3 regions of the Cupriavidus sp. PB-02 genome follow, and region 2 is predicted to be linked to each of the others. Evidence: predicted binding sites of a transcription regulator. Region 2 holds the regulator's gene; each other region holds the start of a gene.
What was found. Region 2 encodes HrcA, which represses chaperone genes, less so after heat shock. Its sites were predicted from a motif close to TTAGCACTCNNNNNNNNNGAGTGCTAA; they were not measured.

Region 1 (4,249 bases), 800 kb from region 2:
ATCCGCGCTTCCTGGGCCTGCGCCCGGCCGACGAAGCCGCGTTGCAGAAGGTGACCAAGGACTTCAAGGTGTTCTACGCCAAGGTGCCGGGCTCGTCGCCGAACAACTACACGGTGGATCATTCCGCCGGCAGCTATGTATTCGACCCGGATGGCCGCCTGCGCCTGTTTATCCGCCACGGCCAGGGCCCGGAACCGATCGCGCACGACCTGAAACAGCTGCTGTCCTGATGCCCCGGGGTGCGGCATAACGCCGCAGCCGCGCCCAGCAGGCAAACAAAAAGGCCGGTCCAGTGGACCGGCCTTTTTGCTTCTGGCGGGGCAGCGGGATCAGGCAAAGGCCTGCAGCGCGCCCTTCATCTTCTTCATTGCCGCGGCCTCGATCTGGCGGATGCGCTCGGCCGAGACGCCGAACTCGGCGGCCAGCTCATGCAGCGTGGCGCCGCCCGAGCCGTCGTCCTCGACGTTCAGCCAGCGCGCCTCGATGATGCGGCGGCTGCGCTCGTCCAGCTTGGCCAGCGCTTCTTCCAGGCCTTCGACCTGCATGCGGTCGTGGCGCTTGGCTTCCATCACGCGCGTGGGCTCGTTATGGTTGTCCGCCAGGTAGGCGATGGGGGCGAATTCCTCCTCGCCGTCGTCGATCTGGCCTTCCAGCGCCAGGTCGCCGCCCGACAGGCGGGTTTCCATCTCCATCACTTCTTCGGGCTTGACGTTCAGCTCGCGCGCCACCGCCTCGACCTGCTCCGGCGTGAACGTGTGCGAGCCCTGCTTGTGGCTGCGCAGGTTGAAGAACAGCTTGCGCTGGGCCTTGGTGGTCGCCACCTTGACCATGCGCCAGTTCTTCAGCACGTACTCGTGGATTTCGGCCTTGATCCAGTGCATCGCGTACGACACCAGGCGCACGCCCTGGTCGGGGTCGAAGCGCTTGACCGCCTTCATCAGGCCGATATTGCCTTCCTGGATCAGGTCGGCGTGCGGCAGGCCGTAGCCCAGGTACTGGCGGGCGATCGACACGACCAGGCGCAGGTGGGACATCACCAGGCGGCGGGCCGCGTCAACGGAATCGTGGTCGCGGAGTTCGCGCGCCAGGCGCTGCTCTTCCTCCGCGGTCAACAGCGGAATTCGGTGGACAGCCTGGATATAGCTGTCGAGATTGCCCAGCGTGGCCGGGAAGGTCAGCGCCAGGCTACCCCCGTGCTTCGGGGCCGTCGGCAGACGGCTGGGGGTCAGATTTTGGTCAGCAGACAAGACTGCGTTCACTCAATGGCTCCTTTCGCATCCGGCGGTTCGGTTGCCGGTGCGCCGCGCACCTTCTCTTGGGATGGGCGGCGGCACTGCAACGCATCTTAGCACTCAGGCCGGGTGAGTGCTAATTGGAGTCCTGACTGTTGCGATAGTTCCCGACGATTGTCATAGCATATTGGATAGCTATTTCGCAATCAAGCGTCGTCGGGGATACTCGCAGCAGGGCGCACTCAGTATTAGAGCAAAGCGTGCCCCGCCGGTTCTGCCCGCTGGTGGAATGATTTGTTGCACCAGCGGCTACACTCGACGCAAGCGGCGCCACGCTGGCATGCTTGCGAGCCTCTCTTATTCCACCGGAGAAGTTATGTCTGCTATCGAACACTTGCTCAAGCCGCATGTGCGCGACCTGGGCGATTTCACCGTACGGCGGCTGCTGCCTGCAGCGGCAACCCAGACGGTAGGGCCGTTTATTTTCTTCGACCATATGGGGCCGGTGCAACTGCCGCCCGGGGAGGGAGCCGATGTGCGCCCCCATCCGCATATCGGCCTGGCCACCGTTACCTATATGTTCGAGGGCGAGATCATCCACCGCGACAGCCTGGGCAGCGAGCAGGCGATCCGTCCGGGCGACGTCAACTGGATGACCGCCGGCCACGGCATCGTGCACTCCGAGCGTTCGCCGGACCATGTGCGCGCGGCGGGCGCGCGGCTGCACGGCATCCAGACCTGGGTGGCGCTGCCGCAATCGCATGAAACCGACGAGCCGTCGTTCTTCCACCATCCGGCCGAGACCCTGCCACGCATCGAGCGGCCCGGCGTGCGCATGACCGTGATCGCCGGCGATGCATTCGGCAAGACCTCGCCCGTCAAGGTGTTCAGCCGCACGCTGTATGTGGCGATCGAACTGGACGCGGGCGCCAGCGTGGAAATCCCGGCCGAGCATGCCCAGCGTGGCATCTACCCGGTGGACGGCGCCGTCACGCTGGACGGCGAGCCGCTGCCGGCGGAACACATGGTGGTGCTGACGCCCGGCCAGAGCGCCACGCTGCTGGCCACGGCGCCGTCGCGCGTGATGCTGCTGGGCGGCGATCCGACCGACGGCCGCCGCTTTATCTACTGGAATTTCGTCGCGAGCAGCAAGGAAGCGATCGAGGCCGCCGCCAGGCGCTGGGAGGATGACCAGTTCCCACGGGTGCCGGGAGACGAGAACGAGCGCATCCCGCTGCCGCCGCGCAAGCCTTAAGGGAAGGAAAGGGGCCGGCTCAGACCGGGCTGGCCCAGGTCACCCGGGTGCCCTGCCGCAGGCATTCCCGGATCGCCTCGATCTGCGTGGCGATCGGCGCCGGTACCGGCACGGCGCCATCCAGCACGCGCCGGATCCAGGCCGCGGTCTGATCGACATCGCTGCCGGGTGGCAGCTCCGGCACTTCAGCCAGCGAGCCCCCGACAGGATCGACCAGCGTCTGCTGGTGCCCTTCATGCAGCCAGTCGATGCGGCTGTTGCGGCGCGCATCGGCCACCACTTCGCCTTCGGTCCCGCGTGCCAGCAGCACGTTGGCGGGTTCGTTCGAGAAGTAGTCGGTCAGCGTCTCGCGGTATTCCGGGTGCGTATAGCTGTACAGCCGCAGCCCTTCGGCGGGGGAGTGCTCGCCCACCGGTTGCAGCATCTTGGCGACCGTGTGCGAGGAATTGCGCAGCCCGATCACGGTGCGCCGGTCCAGCAGCTGCGACAGGCCGGGCGACAGCACGTCGACCGGCAGCACCGCCAGCGGCCCGTGGTCGGTGCCATCGCGCAGCAGCGCCGAAGCCTCGGCCGTGGTGCCGCACAGGGGAACGCCCAGCGCCGCGAACAGCGTCATGCTGGTCACGCGGCCGTTGAACTCGCGCGAGCCATGCACCAGCACGGGGATGCCTTCATGCGCCAGCAGCAGCGCCAGCAGCGGCACCAGGTTGGGCTGCTTGCGCGCGCCGTTGTAGCTGGGGATCACCACCACCTGCCGGTCCGGCGGCCCGGGCAGCGGCTCGCAGTGCGCATGGGCGGCCTCGAGCATGCCGGCGAGTTCGTGCGGCGCCTCGCCCTTGATGCGGTAGGCCATCAGCACGGCGCCGAGTTCGACGTCGGATACGCGCCCGGCCAGCATGGCGTCGAACAAGGCCTGGGCATCCTCGCGCGGCAGCGCGCGGGCGCCGTTGACGCCGCGGCCGATCTCCTTGATATAGCGGGCGGCAGGGAAGGGTGCGGCAAGCGTGGCGGCAGGCGTGGTCATGGCGGCGGGGGGTAGGAGTCTGTTCTGGGTTCATGATAGCGGAGCAGGGCCGCCGCGCCCATCGCCGCCGATGGGTGCGGCGGTCGGGCGAGCCTAGGCCGCCTCCCGCAGCGCCGGATTGCGCTGCTTGCGGTAGAGGAAATCCAGTACCGCGGTGCGGCAAGCGTGGTAGCTCTTGTCGTCGGCCAGCGCGACGCGGTCGCGCGGGCGCGGCAGGTCCACCTTCAGGATCTCACCGATGGTCGCGGCGGGGCCATTGGTCGTCATCACGATGCGGTCGGCCAGCAGCACGGCCTCGTCGACATCGTGGGTCACCATCACCACCGTGCTCTGCGTGCGCGCGACGATCTTGATCAGTTCGTCCTGCAGGTGCGCGCGGGTGAGCGCATCGAGCGCGCCGAAGGGCTCGTCCATCAGCAGCACCTTGGGCGCCATCGCCAGCGCGCGGGCAATGCCCACCCGTTGCTTCATGCCGCCGGAGATCTCGTGCGGGTACTTGTTCTCGGCATGCGTCAGGCCCACCAGCGACAGCGTGTCGTGCGTGCGCGCTTTCAGTTGCGCCTTGCTTTCGCTGGCGGCGAACACGCGCTCCACGCCCAGGTAGACGTTCTCGAAGCATGTCAGCCACGGTAGCAGCGAATGGTTCTGGAATACCACCGCGCGTTCCGGCCCCGGGCCGGCGATCTCGCGCCCGGCGCAGATCAGCGCGCCGGTGGTCGGCATGGCCAGGCCCGCGAT
Region 2 (4,249 bases):
TTGTCGATGCGCTGGCGCGCATCCGCCTCAAAATCCACATTCATGCCGCCGCTCCCCGGGTCTGCGCGCGCGAGCGCCGCGCTTCCAGTTCGTGCGGGTGCGGCGTGGCCAGTGGCCAGCCCTGCAGGTGCTGCAGCGCGATCTCCGCCATCGCCGCCACCCACGGTGCCGAATCATTCATGCACGCGATGAAGTGGAAGTCCTTGCCGCCCGCGACCTTGAATTCAGTCTGCCCTTCCATGGCGATCTCTTCCAGCGTCTCGATGCAATCGGCAGGGAAGCCGGGGCAGAACACGTCGACCCGGCCGGCGCCGACCTTGCCCAGTTCGGCCAGCGTCGGGGCCGTGTACGGCTGCAGCCATTCCGCCTTGCCGAAACGAGACTGGAACGTCACCTGGTATTGTCCCGGCTGCAGGCCCAGCGCCTCGCCCAGCAAGCGGCCGGTCTTCAGGCACTCGCAGTGGTACGGGTCGCCCAGCTCCAGCGTGCGCCGCGGCACGCCGTGGAACGACAGGATCAGCTTGTCGCCGTGGGCGAAGTCCGGCATGCCGTGCCGGGCCCAGTAGGCGCCGACCTGCTGGTGCAGTGCCGAAATATAGGCCGGGTGGTCATGGAAATGCTTGACCAGCCGCAACTCGGGCTGGTTGCGCCACTGGCCGAGCACGCGGAACACCTCGTCGAACGCGGTCGCCGTGGTGGTGCCCGAGTATTGCGGGTACATCGGCAGCACCAGCACCTGCTCGCAGCCCTGGCGGCGCAGCGCCTCCAGCACCGACGCGATCGACGGGTTGCCGTAGCGCATCGCGCAGGCCACCGTCACCTCATGGCCGTTCTGGTTCAGCAGCCGCTGCAGCGCATGCGCCTGCCGCTCGCTGTAGACCAGCAGCGGCGAGCCCGTCATATGCGCCTCGCGCAGCCAGATCGATTCGTACTTGAGCGCCGAGGCGCGCGAACGCAGCGGCAGGATCACACCGTGCAGCAGCGGCAGCCAGGCCGCGCGCGGGATCTCCACCACGCGCGGGTCGGACAGGAACTCCTTCAGGTAGCGCCCCACCGCCTTGGGCGTGGGCGCGTCGGGGGTGCCCAGGTTGACCAGCAGGATCGCCGTGCGTGGCGCCTGGCCGTGCTGGTAGGCCGGTTCGGGAGAAAACGTCATGTCGCTTCCGGGTTGGCGCGGCGAGCGCAGATAACGAGCGCTCGCAACACGCTTCGGCAATATTTGCCGCGCTCGGTAGGAATGGGGCAGCTTTTGAGACCGGCCAGCCGTGTCACTGGTTCTGGCTCAGCGCGCTGGACAGCAGCCGCGCGGTGATGTCGACGATGGGGATCACGCGCTCGTAGGCCATGCGCGTGGGGCCGATCACGCCCAGCGTGCCGACGATCTGCCCGTCGACTTCGTACGGCGCGGTGATGACCGCCATGTCTTCCAGCGGCACCAGCCGGCTCTCGCCGCCGATGAAGATCTGCACGCCCTGGGCGTGGCTGGACACGTCCAGCAGCTGCAGCAGGCTGGTCTTGTGCTCGAACACGTCGAACAGCCGGCGCAGCTTGTCCATGCTGGAGGCCAGGTCTTCCACTTCCAGCAGCTTGCGCTCGCCGCTGATATAGACGTGGTCGTCCTCCTCGTCCTCGACGGTGCTGCCGGCCTCGACCGCCGCCTGCATCAGCTGCGACATGTCGCGGCGCAGGTCGCGCAGTTCCACGCGCAGGTGGTCGCGAACCGAGTCGAAGCTCATGCCGGCGTAATGCGAGTTGAAGTAGTTGGCCGCCTCGATCAGTTGCGCCGGCGTATAAGCCAGTTCGGTCTGGATGATGCGGTTCTGGACGTCGCCTTCAGGGCTGACGATGATCAGCAGGATGCGCTTTTCCGACAGCCGCATGAATTCGATCTGCCGGAACGCCTGCGCGCGCCGCGGCGTCATCACCACGCCGGCAAAGTGCGACAGGTTGGACAGCGTGCGCGCCGCCATGGTGATCATCCGCTGCGGGCCCAGCTGCTGGCCGCCGAGCTGGTCCTGGATCTGGCCGGTCAGCTCGGCCAGGTCGGCGTTGCGCTCGAGCGGCTTGGCCGTCAGCATGGAATCAACGAACAGCCGGTAGCCGCGCGGCGTCGGGATACGGCCAGCCGAGGTGTGCGGGCTGGAGATAAAGCCCATCTCCTCCAGGTCGGACATCACATTGCGGATCGTCGCCGGCGACAGGTCCAGCCCCGAGTACTTGGACAGGGTGCGGGAACCGACCGGCTGACCTTCCGCGATGTAGCGCTCGATCAGGGTCTTGAGCAGCGTTTTGGAACGTTCATCCATGATGTCCCGATTTTACGCAAGTTTTGGACCTTCCGGCGCCCGGCCTCGCCCGGCGCCGGGTTCCGCACCCGGCATGCTGACAACGGTTACGGCGGTATGGTCTAATCCCGGCATGTCCGCCCCCCCCAAAGACAGCGCGTTGCGCACTCCGTTCAAGACCGTCGCCCTGGTGGGCCGGTATTCCACCGCCGGCATCGAAGGGCCGCTGGAGGAGATCGCCTCTTATATCCTGCGCAACGGCCAGGATGTGGTGTTCGAGCGCGAGACCGCGCTGGCCACCGGGCTGACCGGCTACCCGGCCCTCTCCGCCGAGGAGATCGCCGAACAGGCCGATGTCGCCGTGGTCCTGGGCGGCGACGGCACCCTGCTGGGCCTGGCGCGCCAGCTGGCCGGCCACGACGTGCCGCTGATCGGCGTCAACCACGGGCGGCTCGGCTTCATGACCGATATCGCGTTGGAAGACGCGCATACGGTATTGCCCGACATGCTCGACGGCCGCTACGAGGCCGAGACCCGGCTGCTGCTGGAATCGCGCGTGGTGCGCGACGACATGGATATCTTTTCCGCGCTGGCGCTGAACGATGTGGTGGTGAACCGCTCGGGCATCTCCGGCATGGTCGAGCTGGCGGTGTCGGTGGACGGCTTTTTCATGTACAACCAGCGCTCGGACGGCCTGATCGTGTCGACCGCCACCGGCTCGACCGCGTACGCGCTGTCCGCCGGCGGCCCGATCCTGCATCCTACGCTGTCCGGCGTGGTGCTGGTGCCGATCGCCCCGCACGCGCTCTCGAACCGCCCGATCGTGCTGCCGCACGACGCCGAGGTCACCATCGAAGTGGCCAGCGCGCGCGACGCGAGCGTCAACTTCGACATGCAGTCGCTGACCTCGCTGCTGCCGGGCGACCGCATTGTAGTGCGGCGCTCGGAGAAGCACATCAACCTGCTGCACCCGGTCGGCTACAACTACTACGCCACGCTGCGCAAGAAGCTGCACTGGCACGAGTATCCGTCCGAAGACAACCGCCTCTGAGCCGCCCCCCAGCCCGAGCCCGACCCACCGGACCGACACCCCCTCACGCCACGATGCTGCGCAGCCTGTCCATCCGTGATTTCGTCATCGTCGACACGCTCGACCTGGATTTCACCTCCGGCTTCACCGTCTTCACCGGCGAAACCGGCGCCGGCAAGTCCATCCTGATCGATGCCCTGGCCCTGGTGCTGGGCGAGCGCGCCGATGCCGGCGTGGTGCGCGAAGGCGCCCCGCGCGCCAGCGTCAGCGCCACCTTCTCGACCCACCCGGCGCTGGACGCCTGGCTGGCCGAGCGCGAACTCAACGGCGACGCGGAAGACGGCGTGCATAGCGTGCTGCTGCGCCGCACCGTCGATGCCGGCGGCCGCAGCAAAGCCTTTATCAATGGCGCCGCCGCCACGCTGGCGCAGCTGCGCGAAGTCGGCGATCAGCTGGTCGACATCCACGGCCAGCACGCGCACCAGCTGCTGCTGCGCCCCGACGCCCAGCGCCTGCTGTTCGACGCCCATGCCGGGCTGACCCAGCAGGCCGGCGCCGTGGCCGAGGCCTGGCGCGCGTGGCGTGCCTGCGTGCGCCAGCGCGAGGCGGTCGAGCACCAGTCGCGCGAGATGCAGCTCGAGCGCGAGCGGCTGGAATGGCAGGTGGGCGAGCTGGACAAGCTCAACCCGCAGCCGGGCGAATGGGAAGAGATCCAGTCCGAGTACAACCGACTCTCGCACGCCGCCGGCCTGATCGACGGCAGCCGCGCCGCGCTGGATGCGCTGTCCGAGGCCGACGGCTCGGTGCTGTCGGCGCTGAACACCATCGTGCACAGGCTGCAGCAGCTGGCCGATCTCGACCCGGCGCTGCGCGACGTGCTGGCCGCGCTCGAACCCGCCCAGATGCAGGCCGAGGAAGCCGCACACTCGCTGAC
Region 3 (4,249 bases), 380 kb from region 2:
CACCAATCGAGGTGTCGCTGTTGGCCGAGATCGCGCCAACCTGGGCGATTTCCTTGCTGGTGGTCGTGGGCTTGCTGACCTTCTTCAGCTCTTCCACGGCAGCGGTAACAGCCTTGTCGATGCCGCGCTTCAGGTCCATCGGGTTCATGCCGGCGGCAACGTACTTCATGCCTTCGCGCACGATCGACTGGGCCAGCACGGTTGCGGTGGTGGTACCGTCACCGGCGTTATCGCTGGTCTTGGAAGCCACTTCCTTGACCATCTGGGCGCCCATGTTCTGCAGCTTGTCCTTCAGCTCGATTTCCTTGGCCACGGACACGCCGTCCTTGGTCACGGTCGGGCCGCCGAAGCTGCGCTCCAGCACCACATTGCGGCCCTTCGGGCCCAGGGTCACCTTGACTGCGTTGGCGAGGATGTTCACGCCTTCGACCATCTTGGCACGTGCGGCGTCGCCGAACACTACGTCTTTAGCTGCCATTCTTGAATCTCCTGAAATCTGTACGGGTGGCGGTCAGTCGGTGAATTACTTGTTCACCACGGCCATGATGTCTTCTTCGCGCATGACCAGCAGTTCCTGGCCTTCCACCTTCACGGCCTGGCCGGCGTACTTGCCGAACAGCACACGGTCGCCGACCTTGACGTCGAGGGCGATGTTGTTGCCCTTGTCATCCTTCTTGCCAGGACCGATTGCCAGTACTTCGCCTTGATCGGGCTTCTCGGCAGCGTTGTCGGGAATCACGATACCGGACGCGGTCTTGGTTTCGTTGTCCAGACGCTTCACGATCACGCGGTCGTGCAAAGGACGCAGATTCATACGGACTCCTAGATGCAAAAGTGAGTTTCTATTCACAAATCGGCCGGCTACCGAGGCGACGGCCGTCTGAAATGTTCAGGTGCCGCAAGGGGCTGTTCATGCTGTTAGCACTCACCCCCGGCGAGTGCTAATTATAGGGACGGGGTAGGGGCATTTCAAGACAGGGACTTGATGCGGGTTTTCCCGAAGCGGGTGCATTCTGCTGGGAACAACGCCCGGCCAGTCGCTTCCGTATGGCGAATAAGCCACTCCACTGCGGCCAAATCCCACAGATCTGGTGAGCTGACCTGCAGGCCAAAGCCGCCATGACAATCCGCAGGCGTCGGCAGGGCTACCCAGATGCCGGGGCGGCGTCACTTCGTCGTGCAACCGAAGCGGATAGTGATTGTTATTGGTACACCATGGTGAACGTCATCAGCGTGTTGGCGGTTCCGCTGGTCACCTTGCTGCCGGTCTGGTAGTAGCGAGCCCGGAGGGGGATCGTATAGTTGCCGCCGGTGCTGCCATTAAAGCCAGCCAGGCTCACCGTGCTACCCAGCGCAAAGGGCTTGTCCGAGCCATCCAGCAACTGGACGCCGACTCCCGTCACCGTCGATGCACCATCGAGTGCCACGACCGAGCCGTTACCGCCAAGCACGTTTGTCAGGGCATCAATCTGGTATCGGATGTTATTGATCCCGGGCGGGCAATTATTCAGGGCGATATTGAATCCTTTCGAGGCAGAATAGGCTCCCACGCCAGTGAATTCCGAAGTGCGATGCACGCCAAGATCGACCAGGACATCCGGGGTCTGACAGGAAGGCGCTAAACGAAATACTTCCCGCCGCGGTGGCAATATAAATAACCAGGGAATTGTCAAAATCGTACCTGACTGTCGGGAGGCTGGCAGCGGATATCGTCCCATAGGAAATCGGACCGGTCTTCACAAAAACATAATTCAGGTTCTGGCCGCCCCAATAAAAATGCACCGACCCTGTGCCCGTGGATGTGATGGGAAACGGTGTCTGTTGGTTGGTGATTTTCACCCCGATACCGGGGACGTTGGTGGGGAAGACCTTGTCCGCACCCGCCGGGTATGGCGTGACCGGAAGCGTCCAGCTACGGGTGAACGACCCGGAACAGGACGCATAGAACTGGCTGGTATTCGCTGGGGCCCACTTGAATGTCGCCAGCATTGCACCGACGGGCGCATCACGGGGTACAACAATGGCCCCGCTCAAGGGAACCGTGATGTTCAGCAATTCAAAGCCGTCCGCATAAGTGCAGGATGCCCACGCCGACGGGAGAGCTGACATGAAAATACCCGCTCCCATGAATGCTGCCGCCAGCCAACTCACCAGTCTTGCTTGCCACGCTTGCGGGCAAGATCGCGAAAAAAATTGCACAAATGCGATCATCATGAATTCAGTCGAGATTTTCCTGCGTATACCTGCCCGGGGCGGCGGCCGTGACCTGCATCGCCGCGCACGGATTTAATAAGGAAGACACAATGGACGATGGTATGGCTCGGCGTGATGCCGAAAGTGGAAAGCCTAGCGGCAGTAATCGATGCAATGCGACTGAACGGGATGCAACGCTGGTTTCGGCCGCCCGCAATCAGCGAACGCTTAAATATGGTGTGAGATTCTCATAAATTGCTCACACCGAATGGCTAGACATAATGGAGCCCATAGGCGGAAAGGCGGTTTCTTTGTAGGAATTCTCCCTACGTCGCATCGGCACGACACGGACAGCACAACACCGCAGCACTGCCTAGACTGAGGGCAACCGTGACATTCCGGCTCCACCAGGAATGTGCGGCAGAAGTCGTGCCGGACAACCGCTGTCGGCGCCTACGACAACAACTCTGGAGGTTCTCCATGAATCGAAAACAGCCCGCTCGCCTTCCCAAGATCGTCGGCGCGATTGCCGCTGGACTGGCAGGCCTCACTTGCGCCACGGCGATTGCCCAGACGCCGGCCAGCCCTGCCACGCCGGCAACCCCGGCCGCCCAGGGCATGCCGGCCACCCCGGCAACCCCGGCCGTCCCTGCCGCCGCGGCAGGCTCCCAAGGCGCATCGCCCGGCGTGACCCAGATCGAACCGCCAAAGGATCCACTGGTCGAGCGCCGTGAGGCACGCCAGAAAGCCTCGGCCGAGTACAAGGCCAAGAAGAAGGCGGCCAAGGGCGAGTACAAGCAGGACGTCGGCGCGGCCAAGCAGGAGCGCAAGACCGAAAACAAGGCTGCGGACGCTACCGCCAAGCAGGAAATGGCTGCGCCAAAGCAATAGCGCCAGCCGCCGCGGAACTAGTGGCCGGCATCAGCCGGCCACTTTTCATTATCGCCCTTCGCCTTTTGTTCCCTCCCCCTCCATTGCCCCCTCGGCAGCTTCCGGATGCTGGCGGCTTGTAACAGGCAGGATCGCGCCTAGACTCGATATGAGGGAGTCGCGCGTCTTTCCGCCCGGCTTGCCATCTCCGCCATGCCCGTCGTTCGCCCGCACCACTGGTTAGCAGGCCTGCTCCTGTCCGGCCTGATGGGCGCGTTCAGCCTGTGCAGCACGTATGCCGTAGCGCAGCAGAAGCCGGCACCGGCGTCCGCACCCGCGGCGGCCCCCGCTGCGAAAGCCGCGGCCGGCACGGCAGCTCCCGCGGCCCCGCGCGGCCTCAGTCTGGCCAACAAGCCGCGCACGGGCGATTTCGACACGATGCTCAACAGCCGCGTCATCCGCGTGCTGGTGCCATACAGCCGCACGCTCTACTTCAGCGACAAAGGCCATGAGCGCGGACTGACGGCAGAGCTGGTGCGTGCCTTCGAGCGCTACCTGAACAAGACCTACGCCGACCGCCTTGGCAAGCGCCCCCTCACCGTCATCATCATCCCCACCACACGCGACCGCCTGCTGCCCGACCTGGCGGCGGGCCTGGGCGATATCGCCGCCGGCAACCTGACCGAGACCGAAGCGCGGCTGAAGCTGGTCGACTTTGCCGCGCCGCGTGACCGCAAGCCGGTGCGCGAGCTGATCGTGACCGGCCCGAAGTCACCGGCGCTGAAGAGCCTGGACGACCTGGCGGGCAAGACCGTCCACGTGCGCCGCGCGAGCAGCTATTACGAAAGCCTGACCGCACTGAACAATCGCCTGCGCGAGTCCGGCAAGGCTCCAATGCAGCTGGTGATGCTGCCCGATGCCCTCGAAGACGAAGACGTGCTCGAGATGGTCAATGCGGGACTGCTGGCGATCGTCGTGGTCGATGACTGGAAGGCGGCAATGTGGGCGCAGATCCTGCCTGACATCAAGGTGCACCAGGACCTCGCCGTGCGCGAAGGCGGCTATGTCGGCTGGGCCTTCCGCAAGAACAGTCCACAGTTGCGGCAGGCGATCGACGATTTCTATGTCAACCACGTCAAGAAGCAGGGCGTGGCGGAATACCTGCTCAAGCAATCCATGCGCCGGA

Region 1: the regulator HrcA is predicted to act here: its motif matches at 1,346-1,372, upstream of rpoH (RNA polymerase sigma factor RpoH).
Region 3: the regulator HrcA is predicted to act here: its motif matches at 919-945, upstream of groES (co-chaperone GroES).

Annotation. Positions count from the first base shown of each region.
Region 1 is NZ_CM177694.1:323,350-327,598, forward strand. Features, by position in the region: gene AC10V3_RS01615 (SCO family protein) at 1-230, shown strand, start outside; gene rpoH (RNA polymerase sigma factor RpoH) at 330-1,259, opposite strand; gene AC10V3_RS01625 (pirin family protein) at 1,609-2,487, shown strand; gene ybiB (DNA-binding protein YbiB) at 2,507-3,511, opposite strand; gene AC10V3_RS01635 (ABC transporter ATP-binding protein) at 3,605-4,249, opposite strand, start outside.
Region 2 is NZ_CM177694.1:1,122,459-1,126,707, reverse strand. Features, by position in the region: gene AC10V3_RS05345 (RNA-binding S4 domain-containing protein) at 1-44, opposite strand, end outside; gene hemH (ferrochelatase) at 41-1,156, opposite strand; gene hrcA (heat-inducible transcriptional repressor HrcA) at 1,269-2,306, opposite strand; gene AC10V3_RS05330 (NAD kinase) at 2,419-3,336, shown strand; gene recN (DNA repair protein RecN) at 3,390-4,249, shown strand, end outside.
Region 3 is NZ_CM177694.1:741,920-746,168, reverse strand. Features, by position in the region: gene groL (chaperonin GroEL) at 1-478, opposite strand, end outside; gene groES (co-chaperone GroES) at 524-814, opposite strand; gene AC10V3_RS03560 (fimbrial protein) at 1,203-1,577, opposite strand; gene AC10V3_RS03555 (hypothetical protein) at 1,504-2,214, opposite strand; gene AC10V3_RS03550 (hypothetical protein) at 2,674-3,084, shown strand; gene AC10V3_RS03545 (MltF family protein) at 3,277-4,249, shown strand, end outside.